Linked DNA regions of Nitrosopumilus sp. b3. The protein of the gene in region 2 binds, or shares a complex with, the protein of the main gene of each other region. Links are inferred from orthologs where the notes say so. Each region holds a gene or a part of one and is shown on either strand. Other genes may lie near its edges. The genes, in order: C6990_RS04395 and dph2.

Evidence for each region.
Region 1: the proteins of dph2 (region 2) and C6990_RS04395 are in contact, whole or in part, in a crystal structure (PDB 6Q2D), measured with the Methanobrevibacter smithii proteins. The link is inferred for Nitrosopumilus sp. b3 from one-to-one orthologs. Residues at the interface, in WP_011954460.1 of Methanobrevibacter smithii: Met1, Met3, Tyr4, Pro28, Glu29, Gly30, Leu31, Met33, Phe58, His80, Thr124, Gln126, Ser179, Gly180, Asn181, Phe182, His183, Leu185, Tyr201, Asn202, Phe211, Ile215, Arg291, Asp295, Asp296, Gln298, Met299; in WP_011954157.1 of Methanobrevibacter smithii: Pro482, Asn483, Lys484, His485, Tyr553, Asp555, Glu556, Glu559, Leu560, Leu591, His592, Glu593, Asp594, Ala595, Val596, His597, Arg598, Gly599, Pro600.

What each region holds. Positions count from the first base shown.
Region 1 is NZ_MU078694.1:383,452-398,703, reverse strand. Bases 8,233-11,222 are described here. They hold C6990_RS04395 (elongation factor EF-2), read left to right. Parts: upstream 8,233-8,626; coding sequence 8,627-10,819; downstream 10,820-11,222. Other genes in these bases: C6990_RS04390 (hydrolase), read left to right, coding at 10,925-11,222; C6990_RS04400 (sugar isomerase), read left to right, coding at 8,233-8,578. In the rest of the region: C6990_RS04470 (HD domain-containing protein), read right to left, coding at 1-638; C6990_RS04465 (hypothetical protein), read left to right, coding at 798-1,202; C6990_RS04460 (DnaJ domain-containing protein), read right to left, coding at 1,199-1,753; C6990_RS04455 (Lrp/AsnC family transcriptional regulator), read right to left, coding at 1,758-2,201; C6990_RS04450 (tetratricopeptide repeat protein), read left to right, coding at 2,326-2,553; C6990_RS04445 (tetratricopeptide repeat protein), read left to right, coding at 2,770-3,264; C6990_RS04440 (hypothetical protein), read right to left, coding at 3,251-3,421; C6990_RS04435 (radical SAM protein), read left to right, coding at 3,496-4,593; C6990_RS04430 (MTH1187 family thiamine-binding protein), read right to left, coding at 4,590-4,895; C6990_RS04425 (hypothetical protein), read right to left, coding at 5,192-5,470; C6990_RS04420 (hypothetical protein), read right to left, coding at 5,703-5,921; C6990_RS04415 (hypothetical protein), read left to right, coding at 6,008-6,190; C6990_RS04410 (hypothetical protein), read right to left, coding at 6,445-6,735; C6990_RS04405 (MqnA/MqnD/SBP family protein), read right to left, coding at 6,762-7,589; more of C6990_RS04400, read left to right, coding at 7,673-8,232; more of C6990_RS04390, read left to right, coding at 11,223-11,422; and 8 more genes. UniProt on the Methanocaldococcus jannaschii protein: Catalyzes the GTP-dependent ribosomal translocation step during translation elongation.
Region 2 is NZ_MU078693.1:32,495-47,517, reverse strand. The notes cover bases 207-2,967. They hold dph2 (diphthamide biosynthesis enzyme Dph2), read right to left. Parts: upstream 2,205-2,967; coding sequence 1,209-2,204; downstream 207-1,208. Other genes in these bases: C6990_RS00210 (tRNA(Ile)(2)-agmatinylcytidine synthase), read left to right, coding at 2,287-2,967; C6990_RS00220 (tetratricopeptide repeat protein), read left to right, coding at 609-1,208; C6990_RS00225 (zinc-binding dehydrogenase), read left to right, coding at 207-606. In the rest of the region: more of C6990_RS00225, read left to right, coding at 1-206; more of C6990_RS00210, read left to right, coding at 2,968-3,615; C6990_RS00200 (PQQ-dependent sugar dehydrogenase), read left to right, coding at 3,788-4,879; C6990_RS00195 (hydroxymethylglutaryl-CoA reductase, degradative), read left to right, coding at 4,881-6,137; hisG (ATP phosphoribosyltransferase), read left to right, coding at 6,176-7,153; hisD (histidinol dehydrogenase), read left to right, coding at 7,153-8,424; hisC (histidinol-phosphate transaminase), read left to right, coding at 8,421-9,491; C6990_RS00175 (HAD family hydrolase), read left to right, coding at 9,488-10,462; C6990_RS00170 (imidazoleglycerol-phosphate dehydratase), read left to right, coding at 10,489-11,076; imidazole glycerol phosphate synthase subunit HisH, read left to right, coding at 11,076-11,681; hisA (1-(5-phosphoribosyl)-5-[(5-phosphoribosylamino)methylideneamino]imidazole-4-carboxamide isomerase), read left to right, coding at 11,678-12,385; imidazole glycerol phosphate synthase subunit HisF, read left to right, coding at 12,382-13,185; hisI (phosphoribosyl-AMP cyclohydrolase), read left to right, coding at 13,208-13,534; C6990_RS00145 (hypothetical protein), read right to left, coding at 13,531-14,106; C6990_RS00140 (threonine synthase), read left to right, coding at 14,324-15,023. UniProt on the Methanocaldococcus jannaschii protein: Catalyzes the first step of diphthamide biosynthesis, i.e. the transfer of the 3-amino-3-carboxypropyl group from S-adenosyl-L-methionine (SAM) to the C2 position of the imidazole ring of the target histidine residue in translation elongation factor 2 (EF-2).

The DNA.
Region 1 (15,252 bases), on a different replicon or contig from region 2:
GATGGTCTCCAAGCAAGCGCATGAGCATTCATCTTTGCCATTTCCATCGCTTTTGAAAAGTCTCCTAATGCATAGCCACTAATTCTATCCACTACTGAGAGATACCTTCCCATTTCCATTATGTGTTCTTGATATGGGAGATTGTTTCTTGTCAAATCTGACTTTTCAAAACATTGTGTAATTTGCTCTTCTGCATTTTTTTTCAATTGTCCACTCCAGGGATATGTTGTTCTTAAAATTAAGACCTTGATTATTTCTAAATCTATTTTTGCAGTGTCTATTAATTGCTGAAGTTTTTTGTCCATGGAAATGAATTTTAAAACACTTTCTTCGTGAGGTTTATCCACACTTTTTTGAGGATCAAAATCATGAAACAATGCTGCAACATATAGATATTTTAAATCATCATCTGAGAATTTCACTTTATTTTGAATGGATGCTAAAAGCGAAAAATAGGTTACCTCTAATTCGTGGTTAATATTGTGATATCCATAATAATCCGTTCCAAGCCCCTGGCTTTCAAAGAGGTCAATGGTATAATCTAGCATCTCAACATAACAGTCATCCTGTATTCCTTTTTGCACCATTAGATTGAGAATTTCATTTCTCATTGAATGCGTATTTGCAAATTGCTGCAATACCAAAAGAAAACAATTCCTGTTTTTAAAGATGATCTATGTTGGTAAATAATACCCTATTTTTCATCATTTGGCAATTCTATCTGAAGATTTCTACATTCCAATAGAGTACAAAATTCCACGAAACACTCAATAGAATTATGAATTAATTGTTTTTAAATGTCTGTAAATCCTGATTTACTTGGAACACTAATGTCTCAAAATGAGAACAATTCGCTAAACTTTACTTTGACATTAAATGATCTTTCATTTCCACTAATTGATGTCTCTATAACCAATTCTCCTATTCCTGTAAATGAACCTACTACACGTGGTGGAGTATATTTTTCTGATACATTTGCCTACAAAATGAAAGGTACTGTGAAAGATCTATCTATTGTACCCTTGTTGACAAAAAAGATGCTTGGACCAAATACGGAATTTGGTGAATTAAAAATAACTACACAGATAGATTGTGAAGGAAAACCTATGACTATCGAATTATTTACAAATCTAACAAACAGTGTTCAAACTCCAAATTTGATTGAACTTAGTATGATAATTGTAAAACTAAATTCTAACTAGCCTACGTTTAGATATTTATCATACCTCTCTCTCCTGTCTTTATCTGAGAGCACTTCGTATGCTTTGTTTAATTTAATCATCTCTTCTTCTGAATCTTCTTTGGTCTTGTCTGGGTGTGTTTTTTTTGCAAGCTCTCTGAACTTTTGTTTAATTTCTTCTTTTGTTGCATCATTTGAAATTCCTAGAATTTCATAATAATTTGGGAGCTCATTATTTAATGCCGCATCTCGAAATTCTTTATCTTCTTTTGTATTCTTTCTTGTACCCAACTCTTCATAATCATCTCCCCAATCTGAATGATATTTTTCATAAGTTTTTTCACTTTTTGACTCATGTTCCTCTTTATCGTAAGATGTTTTTCTACGAAGTATGATGTCTCTTGCTAAAAAAAGAAAGATTCCAATTACTGCAATGGCAAACCCTGAAAAAAGAATTATTTTCTCTTCATCTGTCACTTCAAGTTCCATATCTAGATTGTTTGATTGAGCATCAGCTATCTGTGATGCTCCAAGAATAACAAATGAAATAAGAAAAATACTAAATCGCTTCATTTTACTAAGTCAATCTAAAATCTTCTTTTGCAGTATTTAGAACTACATGTGTGATTGTATTTTCCACATTTGTAATGGATGCAAGTCCCTTTACAAATTTGCTTAATTCATTTCTTTCCTTGAATTTTGCCACTACTATGGTGTCAGTTGAACCTGTAATATCATATACTCCGCACACATTTTCGAATTTTGATATTTCCTCTTCAATACCAACAATTTTGTCATTTTTGGCAACTATCTCTATTATTGCAGTAAGTGAATACCCTATTTTTTCATGATCAATAATTGCAGTATACCCTTTGATGATCTTCTCTTTTTCCAATTTTTTTATTCTTGATAATACAGTAACCGTGGACATTCCAAGTTTGAGTGCTAACTGTCTTGCTGATTGCCTCGCATCCATCATTAAATTTTTGAGAATCTTTTCATCTGTATCGTCTAGATTCATAACTTACTATGGTGAAAAATTTATTTAAATTTTGATTCAATGTTTGAAAATTTGTTTAGTTTTATTCATATAGTATAGATAAAAATTGTCTCAAATTTAATAGAATTAATGTTTCATGTAATTTGTGAGCCAAATTCAGGAACTTGTAAAAAAAGGAAAAATCCTATTGAATGATGGAAAATTCTATGACGCATTGGGTTGCTTTGAGCAAGCCCTTCTTTTGAATCAAAACGATCCTGATCTTTGGAATTACAAGGGAGTTGCACTCCGTAGCTTAGGGCGGTATGAGGAATCAATGGAATGTTTTAACAAATCCCTTGAAATTGATCCCCGAGATAAGCATGCATCATAATATTGTGTAGTTGAATAATTCATCTACTTTATATTCATGAATTTTAACCGAATCTTGCCGTTACAAGGTTTGTAGGCATAACCTAGTTGTTCAATCACATACGGAAAGAAAAACCTTCATTCAAATCACAAACAAAATTTGTTAATTGATAAAGTCTGAGGAATTTTTATTAACTTTTACTTAATCTATATTATAAACAAAATATTATCAGACATCATGAGTGATGAAATAGATAAGATGTTACAGCAGGCATTTGATTTTGCAGATGAAGAAAATTATGATGCTGCCATCAATCTATATAATTTAGCTTTGAAAAAAGACCCTGAAAACATAAACGCTCTGATAGACAAGGGTGTTACCCTACAAAATATGGGTAGGATTAAACAAGCCATTAGAGCATACGACAAGGCTCTTCTAATTTCCCCCAATTCCCTTGATGCTCTACTAAACAAAGGTGCAGCATTACATACTAATCAAAAATATTCAGATGCAATAGAGTGCTATGATGCCGCACTAAAGATTGATAAAAAATGTGCCATGGCACTTGCTTACAAAGGATTATCGTTAGGTGAGATGGGCAAATTATCAGATGCCTTGAAACTTTTCAAAAAAGCACTCTCAATCGACAAACATTTTGACTTGGCACATATCTCAAAACAGATTGCGCAAGATCTACTAAAATCCATCAAAGAAAAGTCTAAAACACAGTAACGTCGCCGGGAGCAGGTTCTCTTTTGAGGTCTTCGTGGGATTCAAGGGATTCTTTATGTTCTAATTTTTGATGATCCCTCAATTTCTCAATATTTTCAAATCCTTCGTGACACAAGTAGCATTTTGGTTTATTTTCATCTACTAATGGCAATACCATGCTTATGATTGTATTTTGGATTACTTATCTCTTGAGACTATAAGGAATATATCATGATGAACTCATGCTATAATATGTTAGAGCAACTAGTTAGAGATTCACAATCTTTAGATCGTGCAATTGCAGGGGAAGAACTCTCATACAAAGACGGTCTTGAATTAATGAATTATGAAAATCAACACATACTGGGAGCAGTAGCAGATAATGCTAGAAAGAAACTAGTTGGAGATACAGTCACTTTTGCAGCATCCTATTACATGAATTACACAAATGTTTGTGCTGCAAGTTGTCAAATGTGTGCTTTTTATCGAAAAGATGGTGCAGATGACGCATACACTCTGACACCTCAAGAAATTGAACAAAGAGTAGGAATAGCTGAACAGATGGGTGCCACTGAAGTTCATATCGTAGGAGGTTTTCATCCGACATTACCTTTAGAATATTATGAGGACATGATGAAAGTAATCAAACAAAAACATCCTCAACTAAACATCAAAGCACTTACAGCAGCTGAAATTTACTTTTTATCAAAACTAACAAAAAATTCTACCAAAGAAATCCTTTCTCGTCTAAAAACTGCAGGACTTGATTCGATGCCAGGTGGCGGAGCTGAATTATTTCATCCGGACATTCGCGATAAGATTGTAAGAGGAAAATGTACAGGTCAGCAGTGGCTTGATGTTATTGAGGAAGCCCATAATATGGGAATTCAGAGTAATGTCACAATGTTGTATGGCCATATAGAAAAACCTGAACATATAGTTGATCATCTAATAAAAATCCGTGAATTGCAAAAAAAGACAAACGGATTTCTTACATTAATTCCCTTAAAGTTTAGCTTGGATAATACTGAATTGGAGCAAGAGCATCTGGTGAACAATGAATGTTCATCATTATATGATTTGAGAATAATTGCACTTTCGAGATTGATGCTTGCAAATGTTGTAAACAATATTTCTGTTTACTGGGTTGCATATGGAAAGAAATTAGCACAAGTTGCACTATCTAATGGCGGAAGTGATTTGGTTGGAACTGCATTTTCTGAGGAAATTTATCGGGCAGCAGGAAAACCTACAGCATCATCTGTTGAGGAATTAGCCACTATGGTAAAAGAAATTGGGCGCTCCCCAGCTCAGAGAAATACACACTTTGGAATTTTAAAACATTTCTAACCCATCTGCTTTTTAATTGAATCTAGTTTTTCTTCCATCTTTACATGCTTGTCTCTTCTTGAATCAATTTTGATTACAACTTCGACTCTTTCAACTCCGAGATTGTGAACTACTTCCATCATGGTTTTTGTAGCATCATTGATTACATCGATACTATCTGATTCTAAAATTGTCCCCATAGGATTGATTTGATATCTTAAATTTTCCTTTTTTTGAATTGACTCAATTGCCTTTGCAATGTAAAAACTAGCACTGGTTGTCTTTGTAGCCATTGGATATATGGAAATTTCAGCATGAATCAAGATTACACTAGTAAAATCTATGGAATAATTATTCTTTTTTTGTTTGGCCTGATGTGTTTTACTCTATTATGGTCTTTTTGTAAGTAATTTTAAAATGATTAGTTACTTATACTCCTGCCATCTTTTATTGAAAAGATGAGTAAATCCTGCTGGGAACTAAAAACTGAAAATGATTAAAGAAAAATGTGATAGGTGTGGTTCCCCATTGGGAACTGAAAGCAGGAAAACCAAACAAAGATTTTGTGGTAACTGCAAAAAGAAATTTGAATTATATCGAAAATAAAATTTATCTCAAATTATTCAGCAGGCTTTTTTTCTTTTCTTTTAGCAGTGTCTCTTTTCCTTCTAGCTCCAAAACTGATCAAAACCAACAAAAACCCAATACCAATCAGCATTCCAGCCAATGTGTTGTAATCTTCATTTTCTTGTTGAGCAATCATTAAATCTATTACTTCCTCTTCAGTCATTCCTGATTGACCTGCAGGCATTGTTGCACTAATATTTACTACAAGTATAATTCCTACAATAATCATTGCAATGCCTCCTGCTAGAATTCTTTTATCGACTAGTACCATTTGCAACACTAATTACTGATTCACCATATATTAGGTATTTTCTTATTTTTTCTTCCTACTGTAATTTGAAATACATTTACTACAAAGATAAGCTGGATCGGTGAGAATATTGATGCTAGCTTGTAAGTCATCTTTTGATTTGCAACTCATACATAATTTTTCATTTATTACTTTCTTTTCTTTCATCATACACTCATAATATTTGTAAACTTGAGCATTTGAAGTTTATAATCTATGATTCCTTATCTTCTATCTTTTTGATTTCTTTTTCTATTTTTTGAATATTTTTATTCCAAATTCCAATATATTTTTCTATTTTTTCAATCTCCTTTGAATCTGAATTTGATTTTATCAAAGAATCTCTTTTTTCTAAATGTTGCTTCAATCTCTTTTTAGAATCATCTAACTTTTTGTATTGAAATTCCAGGACTTTTTTTGTGATAAAATTCATAGATATTCAACTATTGCTCTTTAAATTTGAATGTGAAACTTAAAGATTAGGTTAGAATTTTTAATGAGGGATGAATTCTAATAATTATGGAAAAGTCAGATCAAGACACTGGTAGATTTGAAACAATATCTATTGAATCAAAAATTAGAGAAGGGGTTTTTCATAAAGTTGTTAAAGACTTGGAAACCGGAAAAGCTGTTTCTTGTTCTTGTAAATGTTGGAGCAAGGGAAATAAGCCTTGTTTTGGCATGAAAAGTATTGGAATTTAGAATCCAGATTTTTTCACGTATGATTCCTTAGTCGAGGTTAAATACAAATTTTGTAATAATGAGTTATGTTTGAATTAAAAAATAAAAAAATCTTCAAAGCAATTCAGAACAAATGGAATCAATTAGAGAATCCTGATGACGAATGGTAATTCAGAATTATGTTAAAATACAATATTTTAAAATCCTTGAAAAAGAGATAACTTGCATTCTTTGAAAATCTCTCTCTGAATTAACTAGCGTGGGATAGGAAATATCTAAAAGCCTTCAGGGGGTCTTTGAACAAAAACATTACACACCAATACATCTGTTTTTGAATCCCTGTATTGCACATTACAAGATACAAATTTTCCTTTCAACGCACGTTCAAGATCCTCTTTTGTTGTTTCCCCGTATTGAGGTTGGTCAGGATCATCTACTTTCCCAATCATTACTTTTTCAACTTTACCATACTCTTCTTGATTGTCTTTTCGTGTGTGGCTAACGAGTAATTCAAAGACGTTGTTAGTTAGGATTCCAATCACAGCTCCACCAATTCCGTCGCCCATGTTTTCAAAATTTTTTTGTTCTATAATTACTTGGTGGCTATACTAAGTTCAAAGTCTGGAACTAACTTCTTCTCCTTGGCCATTTCAAAGAGTTTTCTGATTGATTCTTCACCTGGATCTCCCATGTTGACTGTTACTTGGTTGACATACATTTTGACAAATTTTTCAATCAAGTCTTGTGGTTTTCCTCTAGAATACTGCATTGCATAATCAATTGCATCCTTAAAATGCTCCAAGCCAAATTCTATTGATGATTGAAGGTATTTGTCAAACTTTACAATAGTCTCCATACCCAAGTCTGTTTTCATTACATTGATTCCAAGTGGAACTGGTAATCCATTTGTTGTTTTGTCCCACCATTCGCCAACATCTAAAATTTTTACATTCCCTTCTTGCTCATATGACAACTGTGTCTCATGTATTACTAAGCCTGCATCCACCTTTCCTGATTTCACAGCTTCTGGTATATCGCTAAAATTCATCTCCACATAGTCAAATTTACCAATCATTAATTGTAGGAGTAAAAATGCAGATGTCATTTTTCCGGGAATGGCAATTTTACAATTTTTTAATTCATCAATTGATTTTTGTTCCCTCGCTGTAACAATTGGACCATATCCAATTCCAAAACTTCCACCACTTCTCAAGATAGTATAACCTGGGATATATGCACATGCATGAACTGAAACTGCAGTTACATCAAGTTGTGGATCTGTGGCTTTGCGATTTAGTTTTTCAATATCTTCAATTACATGGTTTACTTGAAAATCTGGTGAAGGAACTTTACCCGTGAACATTCCATAAAACATGAATGCATCATCCGAATCTGGAGTGTGGCCTACAGAAATTTCCATATTTCTTTCCAAAATTATCGTAATAAATACCAAAACCTAGACTAAATCGTTTTTCTAATATATGTAGAAATTTACATGTACTTATGAATTCAATTGAAGCATATGAGAAAGATATTGAATTTCAATTGGATTTTTTGAAATCTTTCAAGAAACAAAAAACTATCTCTCAAACTCTTCAAAAAAATATTTTGTTTGCCGGTAGTGGTGATTCACTTGCATCTTCAATGCTAGCCGAATCCTTTTCTAATGGGATTGTAAAAGCAATGGATCCATTAGATTTGTACTCTAATAAGAAACTTGTAAAATCAAAACATGTCTATTTTGTATCAATATCTGGAAACACTATTTCAAACATTAAGGTTGCAAAGTCTGCAAAAAAAGCAACTGCAATAACATCTCAAATCAAGAGTAAACTGGCAAAAGCATCTGATGAAACAATTCTGCTTTCAGCCCCTAATAATTATGTGTTCACTGCTGGAAGCATATCATTTTTGGAAAGTGCATTAACCTGCATTTCTTTGGTTAAAAAAATAATCATTCCAAAAAATGATAAATTATTTTTTCAAGCAAAATCTGATGCTCAAAAAGCAAAAATTTCAAAAAGAATCTTCATCTTGGGAAATCTCTATACCTATCCATTGGCAATGTATTGCGCTGCAAAATTCTATGAACTTTTAGGCTATGATACACATTACTGTAGAATAGAGCAGTTCTCACACATGGAATTATTCTCTTCGAAAAAAGGAGACACCGTGATTATTTTTGAGGAAAAAAACTCTCACAATAAACAACTAGGAAAAAACCTTCAAAAAATTGGCATAAATTTAATCCATTTTGATGTTCCCTCTGAAAAGACATCCCAAATGATTTATTGCACATTTTTCTCCCAAATGCTTTCTCTAAACGAGGCAAAAAAGCAAAAAAAGAAAGAATGCCATTTTGTTACACAAGAAAAAATTCGGAATGTTTCAAACCAAATGATCTATTGATCTTTTGCAAGGCTAAGGTTTAATACCTGAATACTAGGGTCTGCGAATATGGTAAAATTCAAGTCAACAGGTGAAGTTCTAAAAATTATCAAGAACAAAGACCAAATTCGTAACTTTGGTGTTATTGCTCACGTTGACCATGGTAAAACTACAATGAGTGACAGCCTTTTGGCAAACTCTGGAATTATTGCACCATCTGCTGCTGGCAAAGCTTTGGCAATGGATTTTGACAAGGAAGAACAAGCAAGAGGAATTACAATTTATCAAGCTAACGTTACTTTACACTTTACAAAAAATGATAAAGAATATGTCATTAACATGATTGATACTCCTGGACACGTAGACTTTAGTGGAAGGGTTATTCGAAGTCTTAGAGCAATTGATGGGGCAGTTGTAGTATGTGATGCAGTTGAAGGTATAATGACTCAAACTGAAACTGTAACTAGAATGGCTCTGGAAGAACGTGTAAAACCAGTTTTGTTTATCAATAAAGTTGATAGACTAATCAAAGAACTAAGATTAACTCCTGAAAAAATGCAACAGCAATTAGCAGATGTTGTATCGAACTTTAACCAATTAATTGATACATACGCTGAACCTGAATACAAGGAAAAATGGAAAGTATCCATTCAGGATGCTAGTGTGACATTTGGTTCTGCAAAGGATAGGTGGGCAATTAACCTTGATTTGATGAAAGAGCGTGGAATTTCATTTAAAGATGTAATTGATGCATATGAAAATGAAAAAGTTGCTGAATTAGTTGAAAAAGCACCCCTAGCTGATGCTGTACTTGGAATGGTAGTAAAACATCATCCAGCACCCCATGAAGCAGTAAAGTATAGAATTCCACAAATTTGGAAGGGTGATTTAGATTCTGATGTTGGAAAAGCATTGCTTGCATGTAGCGATGAGGGCCCAACCATTATGATGATTGTAAACATGGTTTTAGATCCTGCAGCGGGACCTGTAGCGATTGGTAGATTATTTTCAGGCAAAGTCAAAGATGGCCAAACAATTAACATTATTGATGCAAAGAGAGAGGGACGTATACAATCTGTAAATTTCTTTATGGGCAACCAAAGAGAGCAAGTAGGAGAATTAGGAGCTGGAAACATTCCTGCATTACTTGGACTTACTGAAGCTAGAGCAGGAAATACTTTGTCTTCTGTTAAAGACATCCCAATGTTTGAAGGAGTACACTATGTTTCAGAACCTGTTGTTCAAATCGCAATAGAACCTAAACATCCTAAAGATTTACCTAAACTTGTTGAAATTCTCAAGCAACTAACAATTGAAGATCCTAATCTTATTGTAAAAATTGATGAGGAAAGTGGCGAAACGATTGTTGCAGGTATGGGAGTTTTACATCTTGATGTTGCTACACATAGAATCCAAGATGCAAAATGTGAAATTGTTACATCTGAACCTTTGATTAACTATAGAGAAACTGTAAAGGCTGGTTGCGAACCAATCATGGCAAAATCTCCAAATAGACACAATAAAATTTTCATGAAAGTAGAACCGCTAGAGCCTGAAATTGCACACATGTTAAGAACTGGTGAAATCAGTGACATGAAAGACAAGAAAGTGGTTGCAGAGCTATTGAAGAAAGCTGGATGGGACACTGATACAATTAAGAGAGTAATGAAATTTGATTCTCGAGGAAATGTTTTGATTAATGGAACAAAGGGTGTACAATTTGTACAAGAATCTACTGATTCAATTAATTCTGGATTTGAAGAAGTGATGAAAGAGGGACCTCTATGTAAAGAGCAGATGAGGGATTGCAAGTTTATCTTTACTCACTTTGTTCCTCACGAAGACACTGCACACAGAGGACTCTCTCAATTAGGTCCTGCTTCTCGTAGAGCATGTATGGGTGCATTGTTAACTGCAGGAACTGCAGTTTTAGAGCCAACTTTAGCTATTGAAGTTCGTGTACCAACTGATTTAGTTGGAAACGTAGCAACAGTTCTTTCTGGAAAGAGAGGTAAAGTACTTGACATGTCCCAAAAAGGTGCCTCCAGTATCATCACTGGTGAAATTCCAGCTTCTGAGACATTTACACTATCTGAAGAAATGAGAGGTCAGACGGCAGGACGTGCAACATGGAATACTTCGTTTAAGGAATGGACTGAAGTGCCAAAATCAATGTTAGGACCAGCAGTTGCTGATATTAGAAAGCGAAAAGGACTTGCACCAGAACCACCAAGTGTCAACGAATTTATCGACAAAGAGTAAAAGGATACGCACCCTCTTTGTGAGTAAAATTGTACTGTAACTAGAATTATGATATGAGGTTGTTTGTTGAATAGAATTTAAAACCAAAAATTCAGTAAAAATACAATGTGTGCTATTTGGTTTGTATTCGAAAAAAAAGATACAGACTACTTTGCAAATATCATCAATGATCTAAGTTCTAAATATAATGCTCATCCCTTCAAACCCCATATCACAGCTTATGGGTTAGTCAATATCGATCTTGATGAATTAGACAATATCGTCAGAAATAGTATTCAAGGTGAAAAACAGTTTATCATTGAAAAAAGCAGTGTGTCCTATTCTGATGTTTTTTGGAAGACGTTGTTTGTAGAATTTCATCCAAACAAACCATTGACAAGAATAAACAAAAAATTAACAGAATCTCTTGATTCTATTAGTAAATATGAGTTCATTCCACATGTGAGTTTGATTTACAAAAAAATGAACCCTGATGAGCAAGAAAAATTAGCATTTTCTATTTCCATCAAAAATAATTTCAAAGTAACAGGAATGTGGATTCAAAAATTTCATGAAGATATAGACAAATGGAGGATTGTTAAAAAGTATGAATTTATTCAATGAAAAAACCTCACAGTCAAAAATTATGTGGAATTACTAAAGATATGAAGTTAATTTTTTTGATATAAATAAATAATGAATTCGAAAAACAAAAAATACCTCATTTTGCCACGTTAATCAACTGCACAATTTTACTGTCATATTTTAAAAAATCTAGTTGGTTTACTGTGATTATATCATTATTGATTAAAAATGATAAAAAGTTTACAAATTCAATATCTGATATTTTTCCTTCATCCCATAACTCTATTACTTTTTTAACCCATAGAGGTATTTATTTTCAAACTGTTCAAATTTTTTTGTAAACATTTCATTTAGTGCATCTACTTTGGAGGTATACTCTGTTTTGATTTCTTTTTGCCTATCTAGAAATTCATGAAATGCATTTCTGAGCATTTGGTTGGTTTGTTCAACTGTCGATGTTGAGTCTGATTCACTTTTTTCATAGATCTCTTGTTTTTTCTCCTTAAACTGAATACTCGATTGTTTGAATTTTTCTTTAAATTCCTTTTCAAGATTCCATCTTTGCTCATCATAGATTCTTTTGAGTTGCAAATATTCTTCATCAGAGTCAGCCATTACAAATGAAATCAGCCCAATAAACAAAGTAACTGTCAATCCGAAAATCAGGAATGTATTTAGCAATAATATCAAATGGCATTTTTGCCATTAAAAGTAAAGCACATCTTTTAGGAATAAAAGATAAAAATATTCTATATTAAATAATATTCAATGAATTTCAACTGTGTTTTCACCTCTTGTAATTACAAACATAATGATATTGAAGAGGAAGAATTCTTGAAACATTTGAAAGAAGTACATCGTGATGAAATTCTCGAAATTTCAAATAAAGAGAATATGGAAATTGAAGCAGTTGAGATGATTACAGTATCAAATTCTAAAGTCTTCATAAATTCTTAGATTCTAAACTCATATACCAATAATCACATATTATCATATACTAAAACTCATTACAATCGGAGTAATGGGATTGGGCGTTTTCCTTGTAGTAATGATGATTATTTCTGGATTGAGATCTTGAATACATCTTCATGATAGTTTACTGGATTGATGTGGATTTTTTTAACTAAGAAAATTTTTACTCTCAAAAATATTACCAAAAAATTATTCATCTATAAAACATGCCGAATTATTGTAACTTGTTATTCTGAAGGTCTCCTTTTCAGCCTCTATACCTTCTCCTGTAAAAACATCAATGTGCTTGTTCTTTACTGATTCGCCAACATCATTGGCAGTAAAAATTATCTCATTCCATGGTTCAATAAGGGATGAAATGAATATTTTAGAGCCCAATTCATATGATAAAGGATCAATAGCAATGGTTCCAACTTTTAATGTATTCCCAAAATTATCCAAAGGAACTTCATTTAGATGAAATTCATTTGAATACCAACCTAAATAATTTCCATTATTTGTTTTCCCCCAACCTTCTCTCTTCACAGAATCTACAAAATCATAATCATATTCAAAGAACTGATCATCAATTTTAATTTCTATGGCATAACTAGAGTAATCTGATTCTACAGGTATGAAGTACCCTGTAACATACCATCCATCATTACAAGAATTTTCTTCGTATACAAAGTCGTTATGTAATATAGTCAATAAAAAATTTGATTTATAGTCATATTCCTTTTGTAGTACTAATGGTAAGATACTTTTTTCATTTAGAAATTTTACTGCATTAATTAATTCTGCATCCGAAATTTTCTTTTCTGCCCAAAAATCATAAACATCTAATATCCAATTTGGGATTTTTGACTCTTTTGCAAACGATTCTTCTATTCCAATTATTCCAATCAAAATCACTGCAATTATAATTCCTAGTTTCATTTTTTGGTTTTTCTTTGATTAAGAAGTGATGTTATTTTTTTTAATTCAGAAAGAATTAAAATCTGAATTTCTTTTTCATTTAATTTCAAAAGTTCTTGTGCTTGCTCGTCTGTAATTTCTAATTCTTCGTCTATTTCTGAGTAGACATCATTGGCATTTTCAGTCATTCTTTATCCTGAATTTTACTCTTATTGTCTTTTTCATTAAAGAGTAGGTCTGAATCTCCCTCTTTTTTCTTATATTTCTCATACTCTTCTTTTTGTCTAATCATCTTTTCTCGTATTTTATCTTCAAATGACGTCATTCTTTTCTCTCTAATTCTTGAATTCTCTCTTCTAGTTTTTTTACTTTGTTCCTTAATTCTATATTTTCATCTCTAAGCGAATCAATCTCTTTTTGATGCAATTCATTTAGGTCCATGGATTTTTTTAGAATTTCTCCAAACTTAAGCATATTGGACTGGGTCTATCTGTGGCAAAAAACATTTACTGACTTAAATTTGAAATAGTATTGATTATTTCCTGATTAGTTATTTCTTCATTCATATTCTTTGATTCTAATGGTTCTTTCATCCACATGAATGTTGGACTGTCAATCCATTTACCATCAAAAAATGTGAATTTATTTCCACATTTAATACAGTTCAGATCAATCTCTGGATTTGGAAATCTTTCTTCACAGTCTTTACAGATAAACAAATTTGACATTATCCTATAATCTACCCCTATCGCTTTGATCTCTTTTTGACATTGTGGACAAATATCATCTTTAAACATTTTATCTGGATGAACTGAGCCACAATCATAGTGCTCGATTAATCTCGTTTCAGAAAAATTTGAACTTGTGCATTTTGGACAAGAAAATATTGTTGATGTATTTACTGAATTGCAATTGGAACATAGTATTTCTCTAATTGGATTCATTTGCATAACATCTCCTTTTGATTTTAATTTTTGCAAATATGTCAAAACTTGTTTTGTTGGTAATCCGCAATTTTGTGAAATTCTAGTTATGGTTGTGCGATGAACTGCTTTCAAATGTTCTTTTATTCTATCTGATTCTGTTTCGACTCCAGACGTTTCATCAAGTTCAAATTCTTCTTTAATTGTACTGATCACCTCTTTCATATTTTCAAAACGTAATGGTTTTGGCATGTAATGTGAAATCCCTAATGAAAATAAACTTCGTACGGATTCTTCATGTCTGTCTTTTGATGTCTCTAGAATAATTTTTGTTATTGGCATTTTTGATAATATGTTTGGAATAATTTCAGCTGCACTCATGTCCGGCAAATGATATCCTACAAATACAATGGGTGTGATTTCAATTTCCACTAATTCATTAAATTTTTGAATTCCCTCTTGACCCGTTTCTGATTCGATAATTTTTGTGAATCCAATTTTTTTAATATATTGAGATAGCATAATTCGTACAGCTTTACTATCCTCTATGACCAAAATAGTTGAATTGTAAAATCCCATGATCTCCATGAGTTTTTGGGATAATATTCAGATGTTTGAATGGCTTGAACGCACAAAAATAATCTAAATTACTGTGGAATATTGATGATTTCTCATCAATTCCCACATGTGTTAGGTGATCTGTCTCTCAAAATTTGTATTTAATATCGATGGATAATTCCTCTGTGGAAAATCTAGACCGATATTGATTAATAGATGACCTGTATATTATAGGTCGACCTAAATAAAATGAGTCATTATGAGCCTAATCTGAAAACATATGAGCGTGAAAGGATAGTTCTTGAAACTATTAGAAAACACCCTGATTTGCATCATAATGCCTTGATGAAGTTAATTGTTCCAGAATATATGGCAAAAACAACATTTGAAAAAACACGCAATTTACTGATTGATAAAGAAATCATTGTTGTCATTACAAAAGCAAATAGGAAATTTTATGCCCCGTCAAATAACTATGAGACAAAATCTCAGCACTATGTTGAACGAAACACTACAAAC
Region 2 (15,023 bases):
ACATCATGGCATATGTTAGTTGGAAGGGCAAAGATTCAACCTGGGCAATTAGTTTTGATTATGGGTGGTAGTTCCGGCGTTGGAAATTATGGCATTCAAATTGCAAAACTTTTTGGATGCACAGTAATTGCTACTGCAAGTCCTGACAAATTAAATAAATTATTAGAACTTGGAGCCGATTTTGCTGTAGATCATAGAAAGGAGGATTGGCATAAAGAAGTTAGATCGCTTGCAAAAAAAATTCCAAAACCCTATGGAAGTGTATCTGGTGTTGATATAATTTTTGAACACATTGGTGGCACCCATTGGAATAAAGAACTAACATTGCTAAGCTATGGTGGAACTATTGTTACCACTGGGGCAACTACAGGATATAATGCAAAAACTGATCTTCGTCATATTTTCTTTAAAGGAATTAACATTTTAGGCTCAACTCAAGGAACAAGGGCTGAATTAGAACAGGGTCTATATTGGATGTCACAAGGAAAAATAAAATCAATAATTGATTCAGTGTATCCTTTAGAAGATGCAGCGGAGGCTCACAAAAAAATGCTTACAGGCAAAGGACTTTTTGGAAAAATCATTATGAAACCTAGTTCTGATTGAAAATGTCAGATCCTAAAATAAACTCAATTTTAGATGAGGGAAATAGGTTATTCTTACAAGGCAAATTAAAAGAAGCAATTGTCTATTATGATAAAATTCTAAATGACAATCCATTGCATCTTAGTTCCCTAAATAATAAGGGATATGCCCTAAGTAAACTCAAAGATTTTGAAAATGCTTTGAAATGCTATGATTCTGCATTAGGAATTTATCCCGACGATCTTTCTGTATTGGTAAATAAAATATCATCATATCGTAAACTAGGAAAATTTATTGAAGCATTATCCTTATGTGATAAAATTCTAAAGAATAATCCAAATTACAACATTGTATTATATCATAAAGAGCGAATTTTATTTTCCATGGAAAAATTCAATGAATCCATCTCTTGCTGTGATAGTATATTGAATGATTATCCAGAAAATGGGGATGTGTTATTTGACAAATCTTGTAGTCTTGTAATGCTCTCAAAAATAGATGAAGCACTTGAATTACTAGAGCGAGCAATTTCTCATGGATTACAATATAAAATAAAGGCAAAAAAATCAAAATCTTTTGCAAGATTATATGATAACACTAGATTCAAAAAACTAGTATTCTGATTACAACCAATGTGGAATTTCTAAATATTCTTCAATACTTTCGTTTCGTAAAATCTTAAGAAGGGCATTTGCTTGAGGAGTTGATAAAACAGGCTTGTCAAACTGATTATCCGTAGATATTCTTGGACATGCAACTTGAACAAAAGCATCAATTCCTTTTAGATTTTGTAATCTGTCATTTGTGATGTCGGTTAATCCAAACAATTGAACCTTCTTTCCTGCTTTTTCTAATTCTTTTTTGATTTTTAACGCAAATACTTTGGATAGCTGACCTTCTTTGAGTCCAACTATTACTCCAAAGGTTTTAGCTTCAGCCGCTTTGTATATTGCAAGTGATGCCTGCTTTTTTAATTTCTGAGCAAATTCTGTTATTTCTCTTACTTCATTAAAGTAGGGATCTAAAATGTATGTTGGCAAATTAGTGGATAGTGCAATTCCTGCAGCATGAAAATTACTTTGGCCTAAAAACACATACGCATCTACTTCTTTTTTTAGTTGTGATGCAGGATAAAATTCACAACCAAATACCTGACCGTCATTTAATTGCCCTTTACTCTTTCCAATTTTTACTTTGATTCCATTCTCTGTTAGAATTTTTTCAACTTTGTCAATCTGATGCAAATGTTGACTATCTGTAACTAATGAGATAGTTTTCCCTTTTAATATCTCTGGACATTTTTTTGCAACACTATCAAAATCTACATCATCAAATGCATCAATTAAAACAAGATTCTCTTCTAATGATTCTGTATTAATTGTGTGTCCTATATTGAATTGAATTTCTGCTCCAAGAACTTTAGATCCATTTGTGTTAAGATCACATGTTCCCCATGTTGTATCTGCTAAAACATATGCAGGAATTCCAAACTTCTCTGATATTCTCATAGCAGTTTCTTGAACTTGAGGTAAGATTCCGTCTGGCCCATTTAATGAAACTGAAGCTGGATTTTTGGTCTCAATTTCTTTGAAAATCCTCGCTTCATCTATTATGATCAATTCAGCTTGGAATGTGACTTTATTAATTTAAATCAACTGAACCATCCAACAACTAAAAATGTCTTTATTTTCAAAGTGAATTGTGGAAAAAGAAACAATTCTTAATATTGGATTTGATGACACTGATTCTCCAAAGGGAATGTGTACTACATTTCTAGCCTACAAAATTGTTGATTTACTCAAAAAAGAAAAAACTGAATTTATGGATTTTCCAAGATTAATTCGATTTAATCCCAACATCCCATGGAAAACTAGAGGTAATGGTGCAGTTTCAATTAAAATTAAGACTAAAAACCCATCAAATGTAAAAAATAAAGTAAAAAACTTTGTTTCAAAATATTCTGATGTTAAAAATGGAGCAAATCCTGGATTGGTATTTTTTGAGAGTGATTCAATCCCATCTGATTTTATTGATTTTAGTAATTTAGCTTTATGGAGATTAATTAATAGAAACAATGCAAAAAAATTTGCCAAAAAAAATAATCTTGAATTTTTTTACAAAGGTAATGGCCAGGGATTGGTCGGAGCCATTGGTGCAATTGGATATGATTTTCACGATCATACATTAGAACTTTTGAGCTATCGAAAAAGATCAAAATTTGGAAAAGAGAGAAGAATTACTTCTGAGAGTGTAAAAGAAATGCAAGAAAAAACTTTCCCAAATACGTTTAATAGTTTTGATACAAAGAAAGGACGAATTCTAATCACTCCTCATGGACCTGATCCTGTTTTTTATGGTGTAAGAGGAGAGAACATTGATTCATTGCTTTATGCAACTAAGATTCTAAAAAGTGAAGAAAAATTGGATGGATACATGATTTTCAAATCAAACCAAGGTACAGGGGATCATTTGAAAAATGAATTAAATATTGAAACTATGCTGCCCTATGCTTCGGGAAAAATTACTGGAATTGTATTGAATACTCCAAAAATTGTTAAAGGAGGACATGTATTCTTTAAAATCAATTCAAACAATCATGATTTTTGGTGTGCCGTTTACAAAGAAACTGGACTCAATACTATTGCTTCAAATTTAGCTAAAGGAGATAAAATTTGTGTGGGCGGTGGAGTTAGAAAAGCATCAAAAAACTTTCCACGTATAATTAATCTTGAATTCATTGAAATTATTAATCTTGGGAAAAATATTTCATTATCAAATCCATTTTGTCAAAAATGTAATAAAAAAATGAAGTCCAAAGGTAAGAATCAAGGATTTCAGTGTATACGTTGTGGTAGAAAAGCAATGAAAAAAACCACTAGTGTTATTTCAAGAAAACTCAAAAAACAACTGTATATTCCAAAAATATCTGCACATAGACATCTTACAAGACCTTCACAGCGTATGGGGAAAATCAACAAATCCACGAAATTTGATAAATCTCTTCCATGGTTTTGTGTTTATAGAAATTAGTAGCGGGGAGTAGATTTGAACTACTGAACTGCGGGTTATGAGCCCGCCGGGATGACCTAGCCCTAATTAGTCTGGCTTCCCCACCCCGCTGAACATAAATGAAGTTGAGCCGTATATACGCTTTATCAAATTCTTGAAAGTAATTAATAGGATTTGAAAAGATCACTTTTCTGTGAATAAAAAAATTCAAATCATTGCAGTTGTTGGAGCTATAATATTTTCAGTATTGGTTCTAACATCACCAAATGATCCTATACCATTACCAAAACCCATTTCTAATTCACAAAATGATTTTGTAACTATTCTAGCTGAAAATCTTGACAAACCTCGTGCAATTGCAATTTCAGATGATAGGATTTTCGTTACAGAAAAAGATGGGCTAATCAGAGTAGTTGAAGATGGAAATTTATTAGAATCGCCACTTGCCGCATTCCGTTCTGCAAATGTATTTGATGGAGGATTATTAGGAATTACACTACATCCTAATTTTTCAAATAATCATTACATCTATGTATTTTTAACATATGAAGAAGATGGAGACTTGTGGAATAAAATTCTGAGAATTACAGAATCTGAAAATAAATTACAAGATGCTGAAACAATTTTTGATAAAATTCCAGGTTCCTCATTTACCAATGGCGGTTTTATCAAATTTGGACCTGATGGAAAATTATATGTTGGTACTGGAACCATTTCAGATGCATCACATCTTCCACAGAAACTTGATTCTCTATCTGGAAAAATTTTAAGACTAAACGATGATGGAACAATTCCTGATGATAATCCCTTTCCAGAATCATCTGTTTACTCTTTAGGACACAGGAATCCACAAGGAATGACATGGGATAATAATGGAAATATGTTTGTAGCAGAATTTGGACCTGAAAAAAATGATGAAATCAATATTATTCAAGCAGGAAAGAATTATGGTTGGCCTGAACAGGAATGCTCAGGCAATAAAAATTATGAAGATGCTATTCTCTGCTATGATCCGAGTATAGAGCCTGGAGGTATCCTATTTTACACTGGTGATAAACTTGATTTTGAATTTCCATTCATTATGGCCTCAATGAGATCTGCAAATCTGTATCAAGTAGACTTTGAGGAGGGTCTAAGTTCACAAAAGTCTATTCTTAGTGGAATTGGTCGAGTTCGTGATGTCGTTGAGGGAAATGATGGTAGTCTTTATGTTATTACTTCAAATACTGATGGAAAAGGTTTTCCAGATAGAGCAGATGATAAATTATTGAGGATAGTAAAATAAAATGTCAGATTCATCAATTTCAAAATTATTTGAAAAAACAAGAAAAGAAAGACTAGAGATTGTTGCAAATTTTGCAAATCTATCTAATGATGACATAACTATCTTAGAAAGCGAAAATGGTGGAATTTCTTTTGATAAAGCAGACAAAATGGTTGAAAATGCTATTGGAACATTTTCTTTACCTTTGGGTATTGCAACAAATTTCAAGATAAATGGTAAAGACTACATAATTCCTATGGTGATTGAAGAGCCATCAGTTATTGCAGCAGCTTCCAAAGGTGCAAAAATTGCCAGAATTAAAGGTGGGTTTGAAGTTTCAGCAATAGAATCTTACAGTATAGGTCAAATACAAGTTTTGGATGTTGATATTCCTGCAGCAATCAAAAAAATTAAAAATTCAGCCAATGAAATTTTAGATTTGGCAAATTCTAAAAGTAACACTTTATCTAAAATGGGAAAAGGTGCAAAAGAGATCTCTTGTAAAGAAATTGATACTCCTTCAGGCAAAATGCTAATTGTTGAACTCTTAATTGATGTTGGCGATGCGATGGGGGCCAATGTTACAAATACTATGTGTGAGGCAGTTTCCACATTAATCGAAAAGATATCTGGCGGTAGAACACTTCTTCGTATATTATCAAATTATTCAACTAGAAGAATCGCAAAGGCAAAAGCAGTGTTTGAAAAAGAAGCAGTTGGAGGAGAGGAAGTTGTTGATAATATTATTTTAGCGTTTGAATTTGCTGACAATGATGTGTATAGAGCAGTTACTCACAACAAAGGAATTATGAATGGAACAATAGCTGTTGCAAACGCTGTTGGTCAAGATAGTAGGGCTATTGAAGCTGCCGCAAACGCCTATGCTGCAGAATCTGGAAGGTATCGCTCTCTTAGCAAATGGAGTAAAGATAATGAAGGCAATTTAGTTGGAACTCTTGAAATTCCACTATCAGTTGGAATTGTTGGTGGAATTGCCAATGTCCATCCTGTGGCTAAAGTATGCACAAAAATTCTTGGAGTAAAAACTGCACAAGAATTAGCATGTGTTATGACTGCTACAGGACTGGCACAAAATTATAGTGCCATTCGTGCTCTTGCTACTGAAGGAATTCAAAAGGGGCACATGCGCCTTCATGCTAGGAATCTTGCAGCAGCCGCAGGAGCTACTACTGAACAAATTGATGATATTGTTCAAAAAATGATTGAAGAAAAGAAAATTTCACTTGATAGGGCTAAAGAATTACTTGAGCAAATTTAAACATGCGATTATATAGCTAAAAAGTGAAAAAATTGAAAATGACTGAAGTAAAATTTGCAATTCCCAAAGGAAGTTTAGAAGATGCAACTTTCAAATTATTAGAAAAATCTTGGACTAAAGTTAATCGAAAGAGTAGAACTTATCGAGTATATTTGGATGATCCAAATATTATCGTAAAGATGCTTAGGCCTCAAGAGATTCCAACCATGGTTGCAGAAGGATTGTATGATGTTGGAATTACCGGGAAAGATTGGGTAGGAGAAACAAATTCTGATGTTGAAGCTATGTTGGATTTGGAATATGGAAAAATAAGATTAGTAATTGCATTTCCTGATCAATATCGTTATAAAAATCTCGATGAAATGATTGCAGATTATGGAAAAAAGAAAAAAACACTTCGCATTTCATCAGAATATCTCACAACTGCTTCTAAGTTTTTAAAACAATCAAAATCTTACAAAAAATATCATGGTTCCAAAGATCCTCTAATTGTAACACCGTGGGTACGATTGGGAACAAACAAAAATGTTCAGATTCATTTATCCTTTGGCGCAACTGAAGCAAAACCTCCTGAGGATGTTGATGCCATAATGGATGTTACTGAAACTGGAACAACACTAAAACAAAATAAACTAAAAATTGTTGATGAGGTTCTAACATCTACAGCACATTTGATTGTAAACAAACAATCTCTAAAAGATCCAAAAAAACGTGAAAAAATATTCGATATTGTTACTCTGTTGAGAGGTGCAGTTCATGGTAGAAAATATTTGCACATTTACCTTAATGTAGAGGAAAAAAATCTCAAGAAACTTTTAGCAGAGATGCCTTCGCTCAAAAAGCCAACTGTTAGCCCATTAAGTGAAGAAGGATGGTTTGGAATAAACACAGTCATAAAAAAAGAAGAATTTCACAAACTTATTCCTAAACTCCGAAAGATTGCTCAAGGTCTTGTAGTTCACGAACCCCGCCAAATTCTTGAGCTTGAGGAGATCAAGCGTGACGAAGAAAATTGATGAGAATAATCAAAGTAACTAATATTGAAAAATTTGCATCTAAAATTCTTCCAAAACAGCCTCAAAAAAACAAATCAATTGTTGAATCTATCATTAATGATGTAAAAAAAAATGGCGATAAGGCATTACGAAAATATGAAAAAAAATTCACCAAGGCAACCATCTCTTCATTTCGATTATCTAAAGTTGAAATAAAAAATGCATATTCTAGTATATCAAAATCTGAACTTGATGCATTACATTTAGCAAAAAGAAGATTGGAAAAAACTGAATCTACAATCAAGTCACTATTAAAAAATAAAACAATTAACAATGATGGAATCAAAATTATCAAAAAATTCATTCCAATTCAAAGTGTCGGTTGTTACGTTCCGGGAGGTTTGGCCAGATATCCAAGTTCTGCCATAATGTCGATAATTCCCGCAAAAGTTGCAGGAGTGCCTAGAATTGTAGTTGTATCTCCACCAAACTCTGAGGGTAAAATTGATCCATTGACAGTTGTTGCTGCAGATATTTGTGGTGCACATGAAATTTACAAAACTGGTGGCGTTCAGGCAATTGCTGCATTATCAAATGGAACAAGAACAATCCCTAAAGTTGATAAAATAGTCGGACCTGGTGGTGCACTTGTAACTAGTGCAAAATTTCTAGTTAGTGAACAAACTGGAATTGATATGCTTGCGGGTCCTACTGAATTAGGGATTATTGCAGATAATTCTGCAAATCCAAAATTTATTGCGTTGGATTTGATTTCACAGGCAGAACATAGCAGCGATACTTTTTGTTATCTAATTACAACCTCAGAAAAACTTGCAAAGTCTGTAAACAAAATGGTTTCTGAATTATTACCAAAAATTCAAAGGGCAAATTTTGTAAAATCTAGTCTAAAAAATAATGGGTTTATTGCAATTTGTAAAACACAATCAGATATGATCAAACTTGCAAATATTTTATCTCCTGAACATCTACAAATAATGACAAAAAAACCTGAATCAATTTCCTCAAAAATAACTTCTTCTGGTCTTATTTTACTTGGAAGTGATACTCCCTCATCTGCTAGTGACTATATTTTAGGCTCAAATCACATACTTCCTACCAGTGGATTTGCTAAAATTCGAGGATCTCTTTCAATTTTGGATTTTATTAAAATCAGCACACAAGTAAAATGCTCAAAACCATCGTTGTCAAAACTTTCAAAACCTTTACAAATTTTAACAAAAGCCGAATGTCTATTCAATCATTATGAGTCAATTAGAGGAAGATTAAAATGAAAAAAAATTGGTTTGATGAAAAAATTAAAAAATATTCTTCTATTGGAGGATACAAAAAACCTGAACTTCTCAAAGATGCTGTAAAACTTGATTCAAATGAAAATTATGTTATTCCTAAACAATTTCAAAATGACATACTATTATCAGCTAAAAAAAATTCTGATGTAAGAGAATACCCTTTGGGTGGAGTAGAACGATTAATTGAGATGATATCTAAATTCATAAAAATTCCTTCTTCAATGATTGGTGTTGGAAATGGCTCTGATCAAATTTTAGATTTATTACTTTCTAATTTTGCATCAAAAGATACCAAAGTCCTTACATCCAATCCTACATTTGGATTTTTTGAAGAACGTTGTAAATTATATTCAATTCCAATCATAGCAATTCCATTTTCAGATGATATGGAGTTAGACATTAAAGATTTCATTGAACAATCCAAAGATGCAGATATCCTTTATCTTGACTCACCAAATAATCCAACTGGATTTCAATTTCCAAAAAATGTATTACAAAAATTCATAAAATCTTTTGAGGGTCTTGTAATAATTGATGAAGCATATGGAGAATTTGGTGATTACTCTCTTGCTAACATGGTAAAACATCATGAAAATTTGATTGTTGTTCAGACAGTATCAAAATCATTTGGTTTGGCAGGACTACGATTAGGATATTTTATTGCAAATAAGAAATTCACTGATACTTTCATGAACGTGCTTCAATATCCATATCCTCTAAGTACTATTACTATAGAATCTGGAATTTTAGCTTTAGAAAAATCAAATCTAATGAATGATGCAGTAGAGAACATCAAAACTGAAAGAAAAAGAATTATCGATACTTTACGAAAATATGATTCCTTTGAAGTCTTTGATTCCAAGGCTAATTTTGTCCTTTTTGATGCTAATGGTTCTTACAAAAGGGTCTTTGCAGCACTTGCAGAGCAAGGAATCTCGATTCGTAAATTAGGAAAAATTGGCAATCATGAAGGATGTCTTAGAGTTTCAATTGGTACTAAAGAGATGAATTCAAAATTCTTACTTGCAATTCGTGATTTATTGAGATGACTTTAACAAAAGAATCTAACGGGATCTACATTGATAACTCAAGTATTGATGTATTAAATGAAATTGATGCAGTAATTTTTGATTGTGATGGTGTTTTAATTGATATTACAAAATCTTATGACTTGGCAATAATTAAAACTACTAAATATATTCTGGAGACTTTTGCAAAAATTAATGATACTATAGATATTGATTTTCAAATAATTGATGGATTCAAATCTACTGGTGGATTTAATGATGAAGTTGATCTCACATATGCTGCAATAATTTCCCTTGTTGCAGCAAAAAAATTACAAAAAGATCCTTCTAGTTTTATTTTTGATGTAATAAAAAATTCTGATTCATCAGGTATTGAATCTGTAGAAAAATATCTTGAAAGTCTAACTGACATATCTGAAATTAAGAATCAATTATCTTATCCCGGCTCACATCATGAAAATATTTTATATCAAAATTTTGATCAAATTTTTTATGGTCCTCAATTGTATCAAAAATTATTTGGAAAACCATCTAAATTCACTTTTCCAGGTTTAATCGATCAAGATGATGTGATTTTAAATGATTCTTTACTTGAAAAATTACAAAATAAATTTGATTCAAAAATTGCAATGGTTACAGGTAGAGGAAAAGAATCTGTAAGATACTCATTAAAGGAATTATTAGAAAAATTTAATTTAAAAAATTCATTTTTTCTTGAGGATGAATCAAGAGAGCTTGCAAAACCTAATCCTAAATCACTTTTAGATTCAATAGGTGGTATGAATAGTGCTTGCACATTATATGTAGGAGATTCAATGGAGGATTTTATCATGGCAAAAAAAGCCACTGATTTGGGACATCCAACTATTTTTTGTGGAATAATCGGTACTAGCAAAAACCCTCAAGATAAACTTGAATTATTTGAGAGAAATGGTGCTATGTTGGCATTGGACTCAATTAACTTACTTCCAAAGGTATTAAATTTAGAATAAAGCAAATTCTATAGTCTGAGAGAAATATGGCCCCAAGAAAAGCATCAATCAATCGAAATACCAAAGAAACTAGCGTTCAAGTTGCTGTAAATATTGATGGATTTGGTAAAACAAACATCAAAACTGGCATTAATTTTCTTGATCACCTGATTGTATCTTTTGGAAAACATGGTATGATGGATATAAAAATTAATGCAAAGTCTAATGATGGAATTGAACATCATCTAATTGAAGACACTGCAATTACATTGGGACAAGCAATTGATAAAGCACTGGGATCACGAGTAGGGATTACTAGATTTAGTTATGCATCAGTTCCGATGGATGAATCATTAGCTGAAGCATCAATTGATTTGATAAAGCGCCCCTTTTGGAAATCAACTCTATTAATTAAACGAAGTAAAATTGAAGATGTTTCTAAAGAAGATCTTGAACATTTTTTTCAATCATTACTGCAAAACCTGAACAGCTGTATTCATCTTACTGTAAAGTATGGGGATAATGATCACCATAAAGTTGAAGCTGCCATTAAATCACTTGCTGTTGCATTTAGAAATGCTTCTACAAAGGATAAAAAGCAAAAAGGAATCCCAAGTACTAAAGGTTCAATGTAATGACAAGTGTTGCAATCTTTGATTATGGAGCTGGAAATATTTTCAGTTTGAAAAATTCTTTAGAAAAAGCAGGTGCCACAGTTGATGTAATTACAAACTTTGATGAACCAAACAACTATTCTGGATTACTACTTCCCGGTGTAGGGAACTTTGATCCTGCCATTAATAGTATTAGAAATTTTTCTAAAACCGATTTCAAAGACTATGTGGGAGGTATACCAGTTCTTGGAATTTGTCTTGGAATGGAAATGTTTTTTGAAAAGAGTGAAGAAGGGAAAGAAAAAGGATTGAATGTAATTAATGGTGAAGTAATTGTACTTCCACCAACACTAAAAGTCCCACATATGGGTTGGAATGATCTTGAAATTAAAAAACCAGGAAAAATACTTGAAGGTGTTGATGATGGTTCATGGGTTTACTTTGTACATTCTTATAGAGTCAAACCAAATTCTGATGATGTAATTACTGCTGTCTCTGATTATGGCATCAAGGTTCCTGCAGTAGTTGAGAAAGATAATTTTATTGGTACTCAATTCCATCCAGAAAAATCTAGCTCTGTTGGAAAGATAATGATTAAGAATTTTCTAAATGTGTGTAAAAAATGAAAATAATTCCTGCAATTGATCTAATGAATGGACAAGTAGTTCGACTTTACAAGGGTGATCCCAAACAAAAAACAGTATACAGTGATGATCCTGTAGAAATTGCAAAAAAATGGGAAGCCGACGGTGCTGATATGTTACATATTGTGGATTTAGATGCAACTTTGGGATTGGGCTCAAACATTTCAATTATAAAGAAAATCTTGAAGCAAGTTTCAATACCTGTTGAAGTCGCAGGTGGGTTGAGAAATAAATCATTAATTTTTGATGTAATCAAAATATGTGACAGAGTTGTAATTGGAACTTTGGCATTTAAAGACAAAAATTTACTAAAAAAATTATTGTTATCTTTAGGACCTGAAAAAATTGTTATTTCTGTTGATCACAAAGATGGGAAAATTGTAATTCATGGTTGGCAAGATAAAACTGAAATTAAATTAATTGACTCTATCAAAGAATTCCTTGAAATGGGTTTTACAGAATTTTTATTAACAAATGTAAGTCGTGATGGTACAATGGAAGGCCCAGACTTGGAATTTTTAGAACAGGCTTGTAATCTTGATAAAATAAATGTGATAGCCAGTGGTGGAATATCAAATGTTGGTGATGTTAAAGATGTTAAAGAAAAAAATCCATATGGTGTAATACTGGGTAAGGCTCTATATGAAAATAAGATCACGATAGGGGAAGCAAAGAAAATAGCATGACCTTAACAAAACGAATTATTCCATGTCTTGATGTTAAAAATGGCAGAGTAGTAAAAGGACTAAATTTTGAATCAATAAAGGATGCCGGTGATCCAGTCGAATTGGCTAAAAAATATAGTGATGAGGGTGCTGATGAGTTAGTATTTTTAGATATTACTGCATCAGATGAGCAAAGAGAAACAATCAAAGATTTAGTTAGAAGTGTTGCATCAGTAATTGATATTCCATTTACTGTTGGGGGTGGCGTTAAATCATTAGAAGATGCCAGAAATATTTTACTTAATGGTGCTGACAAAGTTGGGATTAATACAGGAGCAATAAACAATCCACAAATTATTACTGAACTAATGGAATTGTTTGGTCGTCAATGCATTGTAGTTGCAATTGATGCAAAAAGAAACTATTATGTAAAAGAAAATGTGACTATTTTTTCCGACGATGATAGAAAATTCTGGTTTGAGGTTTTCATTTTTGGTGGAAAGAAAGGAACTGGAATCGATGCAATACAATGGGCAAAAAAGGCAGATCAATTAGGTGCTGGAGAAATTTTACTTACAAGTATTGATAGAGATGGTACTAAAGATGGTTATGATATATTACTTACAAAATCAATTGTCGACTCTGTTTCTATTCCTGTAGTTGCATCAGGTGGATGTGGAAAACCAAATGATATGGTTGATGTATTTCAAAAAACAAATGTGGATGCAGTTTTGGCAGCTTCAATTTTTCACTATCAAACTCATGGTGTGGAAGGAGTAAAAATTTACCTAAAAGAAAAAGAAATTCCTGTAAGGTTATAAAACCTATTTCAAAATTAACTACATGAAAAAATCCATTGATGATATAGATTTTGAAAAAAGTGGAGGCCTTGTTCCAGTAATTGTTCAGGATGCAAACACAAAAGATGTTTTGACTCTAGCTTATACCAACAAAGAATCTCTGGAATTAGCAAAAAAAACTGGGAACTCATGGTTTTGGAGCCGTTCTAGAAATAAACTTTGGATGAAAGGTGAAGAATCTGGAAATACTCAAAAGATTAGAGAAATTTTAGTTGACTGTGATTCAGATGCAATAATTTATCTTGTTGAACCATCAGGACCTGCATGTCACTTGGGTGAAAGAGTTTGTTTTCATAATACACTCAATTAGCAAACTGGTTGATAATCTTCTTCTTCACCTGGCAAAATCTTTTCGTTTATTTTAAATTCTAAATTTGGATAATCAGTTCCTCTAAAAACAACTCTCCAATCACCAATAAAAGCATCAACTGAACAGTAACCATTTCTTTTTGATAGTTGAGGCTCCAAATAGTAATTGAATGCAGATTTCTCAGAGCCATCAAATGGAATTGTAAAATAAACTGAATAATGCGTACTATTCATTGGTCTTAGAAAAACAATTTGTCCTTTTTCATCAAACCCAAGACCTCCCATTCTCAGAAAAATTTTCTCACCTAGAACATACTCACTTCGATCAATCTGAAATGGACCTGAAGTAATCCATTCCCTTTCTTTTGGAGTATATTCATTTTCTAAATTAATTTTTTCTATTTCATCTAGTTTTGATTCTATCTCTGGATTGCTATCTTCATTCTGTCTTACTTCTTTATCTAGGATATCTTCTACTTCCATGGTTTTTGATTCTTGATTAGTTGTAGCAAAAATTACTATACTGAAAATTATTATTATTCCAACGGGGATTATGATCTTGCTATATTTCACACCAAGCAGTATCTCAAAAATCAGTAAAAACCTTACTCATAATAGAAATTCTCAAAAATTTTTCATATTGATTATTTTTTTTCAAAATTTTATTATTTTTTGTATTTTTCATATTGATTATTGGTTTTTTTCATTATACTTTTTATTATGGAAAATTAAGTACTACTTAACTTGATATTAGGATTTTTTATCTATACTTTGATGGAAAGAATTAGTCTTGACTAGAACTTCATTACAATGCAGGGAATGCAAAAAGGAGTATGAAAATGCATTCAAGTATATTTGTGATGAGTGCTTTGGACCACTTGATGTAAAATATGACTTTCCTACAATCACCAAAAATACATTTGCAAATCGTGAACATACCTATTGGAGGTATTTTGAATTACTACCTATAGAGAAAAAATCCAACATTGTCAGTATTGGAGCTGGAATGACCCCTCTAATCAAAGCTGATAATCTTGGAAAAAAATTAGGATTAAACAACCTCTACATCAAAAATGACTCTGTCAATCCTACATTTTCATTCAAGGATAGGCCTGCAGGTGTTGCAGTATCAAAAGCCCGAGAGTTTGTATTGTCTGCTGTTGGATGTGCATCTACTGGTAATTTGGCCTCAGCTACTGCTGCCCATGCAGCAAAGGCTGGATTACCCTGTCATGTATTTGCTCCAAGTAATATAGAAATGGCAAAAATTGCACAAGCATTGTCCTATGGTGCAAACTATATCGCAGTTGATGGTACATATGATGATGCAAACAGAATTGCTGCACAAATTGGTGATAGCAAAGGAATTGGTATAGTAAACATTAACATGCGATCCCATTATGTAGAGGGATCAAAAACATTTGCATTCGAAGTTGCCGAACAACTTGATTGGCAACTACCTGATCAACTGGTGATTCCAGTTGGAAGTG